DNA from 3 places in the Nocardioides pakistanensis genome. Region 1 is predicted to be linked to each of the others. Evidence: predicted binding sites of a transcription regulator. Region 1 holds the regulator's gene; each other region holds the start of a gene.
What was found. The regulator HrcA, encoded in region 1, represses chaperone genes, less so after heat shock. The targets are predictions, from matches to a motif close to TTGGCACTCGNNNNNNNCGAGTGCCAA.

Region 1 (3,248 bases):
TGAGCGCGACCTGCTCCCCCACGCGGATCCGGCGCACCACCACCGCGTGCCGCGCCTCGTCGCCGCCCAGCTCCACGGGGTCCCCGACCGCGAGGCCGGCCAGCTCGGGGCGGTGGAAGACCGGCAGGCTCATCGGGGGTTGAACGCGCTCCGCAGCTTGTCGAACACCGACCGGTGCGTGGCCTGCACCTGGCCGTCGGGCGACTCCTCGCCACGGATCGCCGCGAGCTCACGCAGCAGCTCTTCCTGGCGCTCGTCGAGCCGGGTCGGGGTCTCCACGACCACACGCGCGACCAGGTCGCCGCGCCCGACGCCGCGCAGGTTCGGCACGCCGCGCCCGTTGAGCACGATCTCCGAGCCGGACTGCGTGCCGGGGCGGATGTCGATCTCCAGGCTGGTCTCGAGCTCGCTGTCGCTGCCGGAGTCGGCGAGGTCGGCGAGGTCGGCCTCGAGCGTCGGCAGCTCCAGCGTGGTGCCGAGCGCGGCGGCGGTCATCGGGACGGTGACCGTGCAGAGCAGGTCGTTGCCGTGGCGGGTGAAGACCTTGTGCTCGGCGACCTGGATCTCGACGTACAGGTCGCCGGCCGGCCCGCCACCGGGACCCACCTCGCCCTGCCCGGACAGCTGGACCCGGGTGCCGGTGTCGACGCCGGCGGGGATCTTCACGTTGAGGGTGCGCCGCGAGCGGACCCGGCCGTCGCCGGAGCACTCCCGGCAGGGCTCGGGGATGATCGTGCCGTAGCCGCGGCAAGCCGCGCACGGGCGCATGGTGCGGATCTCGCCGAGGAAGGACCGCTGCACCTGGTGCACCTCGCCCCGGCCGTGGCAGGTCTGGCAGGTGACCGGCTCCGAGCCGGGGGCGGCGCCCGAGCCGGAGCAGACCGTGCACAGCACGGCCGTGTCGACCTTGAGCTCGTGGGTGCTGCCGAACGCGGCCTCGGCGAGGTCGACCTCCAGCCGGATCAGGGCGTCCTGCCCGCGGCGGACCCTGGGACGCGGACCGCGGCCGGCCCCGGCGGCGCCACCACCGGCACCACCGAAGAAGGCGTCCATGATGTCGGTGAACGAGAAGCCCGCACCCTGGCCGAAGCCGCCGGCACCGGCGCCACCGAACGGGTCACCACCGAGGTCGTACATCCGCCGCTTCTCGGGGTCGGAGAGCACCTCGTAGGCCCGGGTGACGTCCTTGAACCGCTCCTGGGTCTCCGGGTCGGGGTTCACGTCAGGGTGCAGCTGACGCGCCAGCCGGCGGTAGGCCTTCTTGATCGCGTCTGCATCGGCGTCGCGGGAGACACCGAGGGTCTCGTAGAGGTCCTGGCTCACAGTGGTTACTCAGCTCATCCTTCGTCGAGAATCTTCGACACGTAGCGGGCCACGGCTCGCACGGTGGCCATCGTGCCGGGGTAGTCCATGCGGGTCGGGCCCACGATGCCCAGCGTCGCGAGAGCCTCCTCGCCGGGTCCGTAGCCGGTGGCCACGACCGAGGCCGACGTCAGCTCCTGGTAGGGCACCTCGTGGCCGATCCGCACCGTCAGCGTCGACGGCGAGGTGGCCTCCCCGAGCAGCTTGAGCAGCACGACGTGCTCCTCGAGCGCCTCGAGCATCGGCTTGATCGAGGCGTCGAAACCGTCCCCGAACCGGGCGAGGTTGGCCGTGCCGCCCACCACGACCCGCTCGTCGGAGCGGTGGTCGGACATCGCCTCGACGAGCGCGGCGGCGACGACCGACACCGGCGGGCGGTCGCCGGCCTCGAACTCCCCGGGCACCGCGCCCACGCGCTCCGCGGCATCGGCCAGCTTCTCCCCCGAGGCGGCACGGTTCAGCGCCGTGCGCACCCGGCCCACGGTCTCCTCGTCGAGCGGTTCGGGCAGCTCGACCACGCGCTGCTCGACACGGCCGGTGCTCAGGATCAGCACCAGCAGCAGGCGGGTGCCGGTCAGCGTGACCAGCTCGACGTGGCGGACCGTGGAGCGCGACAGCGTGGGGTACTGCACGATCGCGACCTGGCGGGTCAGCTGGGCGAGCAGCCGGACGCTGCGTTGGACGACGTCGTCGAGGTCGACCGCGCCCTCGAGCAGCGTGGTGATCGCACGCTTCTCGGCCGCCGACAGGGGCTTGACCTGGCTGAGCCGGTCCACGAAGAGGCGGTAGCCCTTGTCCGTCGGGATCCGGCCGGCGCTCGTGTGCGGCTGCATGATGAAGCCCTCGTCCTCGAGCGCGGCCATGTCGTTGCGCACCGTCGCCGGGGAGACCCCCAGCTGGTGCCGCTCGACCAGTGCCTTGGAGCCGACCGGCTCCTGGGTGGACACGTAGTCCTCGACGATCGCGCGGAGGACGGCGAGCCTGCGGTCCTCGACCATCTCTCGCCTCCTTGCCCGACAGACCGGCGCCGACGCCTCGCCCGAGGCGGTCTGGCACTCACATGCTCCGAGTGCCAATGCTACTAGCCCGCGGTGCGAGCGGCAGAATCGGCGGACGTAGGGTTTCGTCCATGACCGCACCCGAGTCGCACCCCGGCTTCGAGATCGCCCAGGACGCCGGCTTCGTCGAGGTCGCCGACCGGTGCTGGGTGGCGCGGCACCGCCTCGCCGACGTCAACGTCGGGCTCGTCGGCGGCCGCAACGGCCTGGTCGTGATCGACAGCCACTCCTCCGCCGGCACCGCGCGCGGTGTCCTCGACCAGGTCCGCGCTCTAGGCGCCGGCGACGTGGTCGCCGTGGTCAACACCCACGCGCACTGGGACCACGTGCTCGGCAACGCCACTCTCGTGGAGGCGTACGACGGTCCGCCCGTCGTCGCGCACGAGGAGACCGCCGCCGTCCTCCGCGACCACGCACAGGAGCTCCTCGAGGCGGCCGGCCGGCACACCGACGTCACGGGCACCGAGGTGCTCGTGCCGGACCGGACGTTCTCCTCGGCGAAGGTGATCGACCTCGGCGACCGGATCGTCGAGGTCTTCCACCCCGGTCGTGGCCACACCGCCGGCGACGTGGTGGTGCACGTCGGCGACGCGGACGTCGTCTACGCCGGCGACCTGGTCGAGGAGTCCGCCGAGCGCGCCGGCTTCGGCGACGACTGCTTCCCGCTCGACTGGCCGGTCACCCTCGACCTGCTGATCGGGATGCTCGGCTCGGGCACCGTGGTGGTCCCCGGGCACGGGCTGCCGGTCGGCAAGGAGTTCGTGATGCACCAGCGCGCCAGCATCGGCGTGGTGGCCGAGATGATCCGGGACCTGTCGGGTCGCGGCA
Region 2 (3,248 bases), on a different contig from region 1:
CGGCACCGAGATCCCCAGGTGCGGGTCGTTGGCGAGGATCGGCTCGCCGGTGCTGCTGTGCTCGCCGTCGACCACCCAGCTGTTGCTGCCCACGCCCTGGCCGCTGCCGACCAGCTGCGGCATCGACTCCAGGCCCCTCCCGAGCCGCTCGAGCGCCCTGACCATCTCGTCCGGCAGCCCGGGCCGGGTCGGCAGCCGGGTGTCCCGGGAGGTCGCGTCCTGCTCGAAAACCCGGTCCACCACGGCACCCTGCTGCACGATCGGCTCGTGGCGGTCGTAGGGGTAGGTCGGGTAGAGGTACTCGATCTCCTCGGCGGTGTGGTTGACCGACATGATCGCGCGGTCGATCTCCTCGGTCATGTTGCCGCGCAGGTCCCACGCCATCGCCTTGAGCCAGGCGACCGAGTCGACCGGCGTCCACTCCTCGGGCACGTAGTCGAGGCCGTTCAGCGCGAGCACGGAGTACTCAAGCGCCATCTCGCCGGGTGAGTGGGAGTCGAGGTAGGCGTTGACCCCGGCGCTGTAGGCCTCGAGGTAGTCCAGCGTCTCGGGGCTCAGCAGCGACATCTCCTGCTCGGCGATCCGTCGCCAGCCCATGGTGCGGATGTACATGTCGGTCTCGAGCGCGTCCTCGCCGAGCATCTCGGCGAGGCGGCCGGCGGTGACGTGGCGCCGGAAGTCCATCTCGAAGAACCGGTCCTGCGCGTGGACGAAACCCTGGGCGTAGAACAGGTCCTCGGCGGTGTCGGCGTAGACGTGCGGGATCCCCTGCTCGTCGCGGAGCACCTCCACCTCGGCGGCGAGACCGGGCAGCTCGAGCTCCCCGTCGACGGTCGGGAACGGCCGCCGTACGACGGCGACCGTGGCGACCAGGCCGGCGACGAGCAGCAGCACGACCCCCGCCGCGACGTAGGTCGTCACCCGCCCCCAGCGCGGCCATGAGCGGAACCCGGTCGCCGGCCTCGGCGTGGTCTCGGGCTGCTGAGCTGGGAGATCAGGGCTGGCGGACACGGCGGCCATTGTGCCGCACCACCGATCGCGGACCGGACCGGGAAGTTGGCGAAACGTCTCGACGTTGCGATAATTGGCAGTCGCACCGTGCGAGTGCTAACGACGAGAACTTCCGGAGGACGAGCGTGCCGACCTACCAGTACGCCTGCACTGACTGCGACCACGCCTTCGAGCAGGTCCAGAGCTTCACCGAGGACTCGCTGACCACGTGCCCGCAGTGCGAGGGCCGGTTGCGCAAGGTGTTCAACGCCGTGGGCGTGGTCTTCAAGGGTTCGGGCTTCTACCGCACCGACAACCGGTCGGACTCCAAGTCCTCCTCGGCCACCACGACGAGCTCGACGTCGACGAAGACCGAGACCTCCACCAAGACGACGGCCGAGGCCGGCGCGGCCTGAGCCTGCCCGATCCCGCCCCGGGCGCGCCTGTGGATGAGGCGACGCACCGGGGCGCGATCTTGCCTAGCCTCGGCTGGCATGGACCGCACCCGACGTCGTGACCGGCGTGACCCCTCCCCGATCCCGTGGACCCGTCGCGCGCGGCGGGCTGTGCTCGCACGACGGCGCCCCCTCGCCGCGCTGACCGCCGGGCTCGGCGTCCTCACGGCGATGCAGGCGCTGGCGCCGCCGGCCGCCCCGACGGCGACCGTGCTCACCGCCGCCCACGACCTGCCGGCCGGTGCTCGGCTGGGACGCGCAGATCTCGTGCGGTCCGCCGTCCCGCCGTCGAGCGTGCCGGTCGGTGCCCTGTCGGCCGAAGGTGCGGCCCTCGGGCGCACCACGACCGGTCCGGTCCGCGCCGGCGAGACCCTCACCGACGTCCGGCTGCTGAGCGGCTCCCTGCTCGAGGGCTACCCCGGCCGGGTGGCCGCGCCGGTGCGGATCGCCGACCCGGGTGCGGTGACCCTCCTGCGCATCGGTGACCGGGTCGACGTGATCGCGGCGGACCCCCAGGGCCGCGCGCCGGCGACGCTCGTCGCCGAGGCTGCACCGGTCGTGGCGCTGCCGCGGTCGGAGGAGAGCACGCTCGCCTCCGGGGGTCTGGTCGTGCTCGCCGTGAGCGAGGAGACCGCGCGCTCGCTGGCCGCAGCGGCGGTGGCGGGCTACCTCTCGCTGGTGATCACGCACTAGCGTTCAGGTGCCAGCCCGAAACCATCGCCGTCCGGCGACGCACGGAGGAGAGCGCCCATGCTCAAAGGCTTCAAAGAGTTCATCATGCGCGGCAACCTCGTCGAGCTCGCCGTGGCCTTCATCATGGCCACCGCGTTCGCGGCCGTGGTCACCGAGACGGTGAACCTGCTGATGTCCCTGATCGCCAAGGTCACCGGGGGCAAGCAGCCCGACTTCAGCGAGTGGAAGCCCGCCGGGCTCCCGGTCGGCACCTGGGTCACCGCGGTGATCTCGTTCCTGATCCTGGCCGCGGTCGTCTACTTCTTCATCGTCACGCCCTACAACAAGCTGCAGGCCCGGCGCGCGCGCGGTGAGGAGCCGACGCCGCCTTCGGAGGAGGTCACGCTGCTGACCGAGATCCGCGACCTGCTGCGCAACCAGAGCGGCAGCACCGGCGCCTGAGCCACAGGCTCGACCCGGGTCCGGACTCCGGGCCCGGGTTCAGCCGTGGTGCGGCGGGACCTGGCGACGAAGCCAGTCGTCGTCGCCCGCGCCGCCGCGAGGCGAGCCGCTCTCGCCCCACGCCTCGGCGCACTCGTCCCGGGGACGGTCGGGCAGGGCGTCGCCGAACGCGGCGGCCAGCCTGCGCTTCCGCTCGACCTCCTGCTCCCGCTGCTTGCGGTCTCCGCTCACCGGCCCACCTTCGTCGCGACCCCTGCGTCCAGCCAGGACGCGTCGAAGTGCGTCCTTCGAGGAGTCCAACCGGTCTGGGCGCGGAAGTGTTCCGAGCTGACCCGCAGCGACCTGGTGGCCGGCTCGGCGCGCCGGCCGGTGAGCCGCTGACCCACGGGGCCGATGAAGCCGACCGACTCCCGGCCCACGGCGGTTGCATAGCCGCGCACGAGGTCGCGGCGCCGCACCGGCTCCGCACCGACGTTGTAGACCCCACCCGGCGCGGTGAGGGCGGCGAGCACCGCCGAGCCGATGTCGTCGGTGTGCAGCGGGTGCACCCAGCCCTCCGGTGAACCGAGACCGACCGAGTGGCCGCGCCGGGCCACGCGCAGCCAGAACCGGGTCATGTCGTCGTCACCGACGATCGTGCCCAGCCGGAGCACGACCCCTTGGCGTAGG
Region 3 (3,248 bases), on a different contig from region 1:
GCTCGCCGACGCCGCGCCCCTACCGGCGGACGTCGCCGCCGCGCTGGGCCTGGACTGAGAGACCGCCTGGACCTCGTACTGTTCCGAGGTTCCACGCCACAATCCTTCAGCTGAACGGTTGTGACGTGCCATGGTGCAGAACGGCTGTCACAACCGGTCAGGTGAACCGTTGTGACAGTCGAGTGCCCGGGCCTCACGCCGGCCGGAGACGCGGAAGGGCCCCGGGAGATCCCGGGGCCCTTCGCAGTGGTGCTGGTGGTGCCGGACTCAGAAGTCCATGCCGCCCATACCACCGTCGGCACCCGGCATGGCCGGAGCCTTCTCGGGCTTGTCGGCCACGACGGCCTCGGTGGTGAGGAACAGCGCGGCGATCGACGCGGCGTTCTGCAGCGCCGAGCGGGTCACCTTGGCCGGGTCGAGGATGCCCTCGGCGATCATGTCGACGTACTCGCCGGTGGCGGCGTTGAGACCGAAGCCGGGCTCGAGACCGCGCACCTTCTCCGCCACGACGCCGCCCTCGAGGCCGGCGTTGATCGCGATCTGCTTCAGCGGCGCGGAGGCGGCGTGCTTCACGATCGCGGCACCGGTCGCCTCGTCGCCCTCGAGCTCGAGCTTCTCGAACGCCTTGTCGCTGGCCTGGACGAGCGCCACGCCACCGCCGGCGACGATGCCCTCCTCGACGGCCGCCTTCGCGTTGCGGACGGCGTCCTCGATGCGGTGCTTGCGCTCCTTGAGCTCGACCTCGGTGGCCGCGCCGACCTTGATCACCGCGACACCGCCGGCCAGCTTGGCCAGGCGCTCCTGCAGCTTCTCGCGGTCGTAGTCGGAGTCGCTCTTCTCGATCTCGGCGCGGATCTGGTTGACCCGGCCGGCGATCTGGTCGGCGTCGCCGGCGCCCTCGACGATGGTGGTCTCGTCCTTGGTCACGACGACCTTGCGGGCCTGGCCGAGCAGCTCGATCCCGGTGGTCTCGAGCTTGAGGCCGACCTCCTCGGAGATGACCTGGCCACCGGTGAGGATCGCGATGTCCTGCAGCATGGCCTTGCGGCGGTCACCGAAGCCCGGGGCCTTGACGGCGACGGACTTGAAGGTGCCGCGGATCTTGTTGACGACCAGCGTGGACAGGGCCTCGCCGTCGACGTCCTCGGCCAGGATCAGCAGCGGCTTGCCGGACTGCATGACCTTCTCGAGCAGCGGCAGCATGTCCTTGACGTTGGAGACCTTCTGGTTCGCGATCAGGATGTAGGGATCCTCGAGCACGGTCTCCATGCGCTCGGCGTCGGTGACGAAGTACGCCGAGATGTAGCCCTTGTCGAAGCGCATACCCTCGGTGAGCTCGAGGTCGAGCCCGAAGGTGTTGCTCTCCTCGACGGTGATGACGCCTTCCTTGCCGACCTTGTCCATGGCCTCGGCGATGATCTCGCCGACCTGGGTGTCAGCAGCGGAGATCGAGGCGGTCGAAGCGATCTGCTCCTTGGTCTCGACGTCCTTGGCCATCCCGAGCAGCTGCTCGGAGATGGCGTCGACGGCCTTCTCGATGCCCCGCTTGAGGCCCATCGGGTTCGCGCCGGCGGCGACGTTGCGCAGACCCTCGCGCACCATGGCCTGGGCCAGGACGGTGGCGGTGGTGGTGCCGTCACCCGCGACGTCGTCGGTCTTCTTGGCGACCTCCTTGACGAGCTCGGCGCCGATCTTCTCGTACGGCTCCTCGAGCTCGATCTCCTTGGCGATGGACACACCGTCGTTGGTGATCGTGGGGGCGCCCCACTTCTTCTCCAGCACGACGTTGCGGCCCTTGGGGCCGAGGGTGACCTTGACGGCGTCGGCGAGCGTGTTCATGCCACGCTCGAGGCCGCGCCGGGCCTCCTCGTTGAACGCAATAAGCTTCGACATAACTCCTGCGGTTCCTCACGCGTAGAGTTGAAAGTGGACCGGATCGATGCCCGCGACGGACGATCCCTGCAGACCCGGCAGTCCCTTCCCGCCGGCGCTCGGGACCTCATCTTCCCGGCCCTTGAACTGTCACTCTCACCTGGAGAGTGCTAACCAATGTTTAGCACTCGACCAGGGCGAGTGCAAGGCGGGTGGGCCGGGGCCAACCCGCGCCGGTGTCTAGACCGCAGCACGCCGATCCCCGGTCGACCGCCCGCGCACCATTGACCGGCCCCGGACGCGGTCCTAGCCTGAATCCACCTCGTGGGTGCGACGGGGTTTTGGCCGGAGCGCCGGAGTCCGCAAGGACACCGCGCTCCGGCCTCTCGTCTGTCTAGGCCCGCTCGGCGAGCAGCGCGACGACCGCGTCGGCGAAGGCGGGCGCGTTCTGCGGCACGACGTCGAGGTAGAGCCCCGGCTCGCTGGCCTCGAGCTCGCTGACCGCCAGCGTCCCGTCCGCCAGGCGCATCAGGTCGACGCGCGCGTAGGGCAGCCGGGCGTCGAGGAGCTTCTCGGCCACCGCGACCGTGCGCAGCGCCAGGTCGGCGGCCTCGGCGGTCACCGCGACGGCCTCGGTGCGACCGCCGTACTGCTCGTGCACCCGGATCTCCCCGCCCGCCGCCGGCACCTTGCGGGCCTGGGCGCTGACCCGGCCACCGAGCACGAACACCGAGGTCTCCCCCTCGGTGCGCACCGACTCCACGAGCGGCTGCACGACCCATGGGCCGATCTGGAGCTGGGACTCGTCCAGCCCCTCCGGCCCCCCGGGCTCCAGGTCGAAGACCACCACCCCGCGGCCACCGGCACCGACCCGTGGCTTGACCACCGCCGCGTCGAACGCCGCGACGGCCGGGGGCAGCTCGCTCTCGTCCTCCGCCCCGATCGTGGGTACGACGGGCAGCCCGGCGTCGATCAGGTCCAGCAGGTAGAGCTTGTCGGTGTTCCACTCCAGCACCCGGGCGTCGTTGACCAGCGCGGTCAGCTGCTCGACCGACCGTGCCCACGCCAGGAACTCCTCGCGCCGGCCGTAGTAGTCCCATGCCGAGCGCACCGCGGCCAGCCGGGCTGCCGACCAGTCGACGCCGGGGTCGTCCCAAGCCACCCACCGGGCGGCGACGCCGCGGGCGGCGAGCTCCTCCACCAGCAGCGCGCCGCCGGCCTCGCCGTCCGGCAGTGCCGAGCAGGTGACCAGGAGGACGTCGCTCATGCGCGGTCCGCCGGGAAGCCGCCGCTGGCGATCGGACCCCACCGCTCGACGGTGATCCGGATCAGCGACTTGTTCTGCTTGACCATCGCGTCGCGGTACTCGTCCCAGT

Region 2: a site for HrcA is predicted at 1,085-1,111, ahead of ACYVIH_RS22620 (FmdB family zinc ribbon protein). Genes of this name have one in related genera too.
Region 3: a site for HrcA is predicted at 2,054-2,080, ahead of groL (chaperonin GroEL). Genes of this name have one in related genera too.

Annotation. Positions count from the first base shown of each region.
Region 1 covers NZ_BAAGUV010000034.1:199,330-202,577, forward strand. The annotation lists gene ACYVIH_RS14465 (16S rRNA (uracil(1498)-N(3))-methyltransferase) at 1-133, opposite strand, end outside; gene dnaJ (molecular chaperone DnaJ) at 130-1,323, opposite strand; gene hrcA (heat-inducible transcriptional repressor HrcA) at 1,338-2,360, opposite strand; gene ACYVIH_RS14480 (MBL fold metallo-hydrolase) at 2,492-3,248, shown strand, end outside.
Region 2 covers NZ_BAAGUV010000081.1:12,741-15,988, reverse strand. The annotation lists gene ACYVIH_RS22625 (penicillin acylase family protein) at 1-1,011, opposite strand, end outside; gene ACYVIH_RS22620 (FmdB family zinc ribbon protein) at 1,137-1,406, shown strand; gene ACYVIH_RS22615 (SAF domain-containing protein) at 1,485-2,138, shown strand; gene mscL (large conductance mechanosensitive channel protein MscL) at 2,196-2,579, shown strand; gene ACYVIH_RS22605 (hypothetical protein) at 2,619-2,810, opposite strand; gene ACYVIH_RS22600 (NAD-dependent epimerase/dehydratase family protein) at 2,807-3,248, opposite strand, start outside.
Region 3 covers NZ_BAAGUV010000025.1:120,621-123,868, reverse strand. The annotation lists gene ACYVIH_RS11885 (DUF6281 family protein) at 1-58, shown strand, start outside; gene groL (chaperonin GroEL) at 268-1,893, opposite strand; gene ACYVIH_RS11875 (ATP-grasp domain-containing protein) at 2,267-3,139, opposite strand; gene ACYVIH_RS11870 (PPOX class F420-dependent oxidoreductase) at 3,136-3,248, opposite strand, start outside.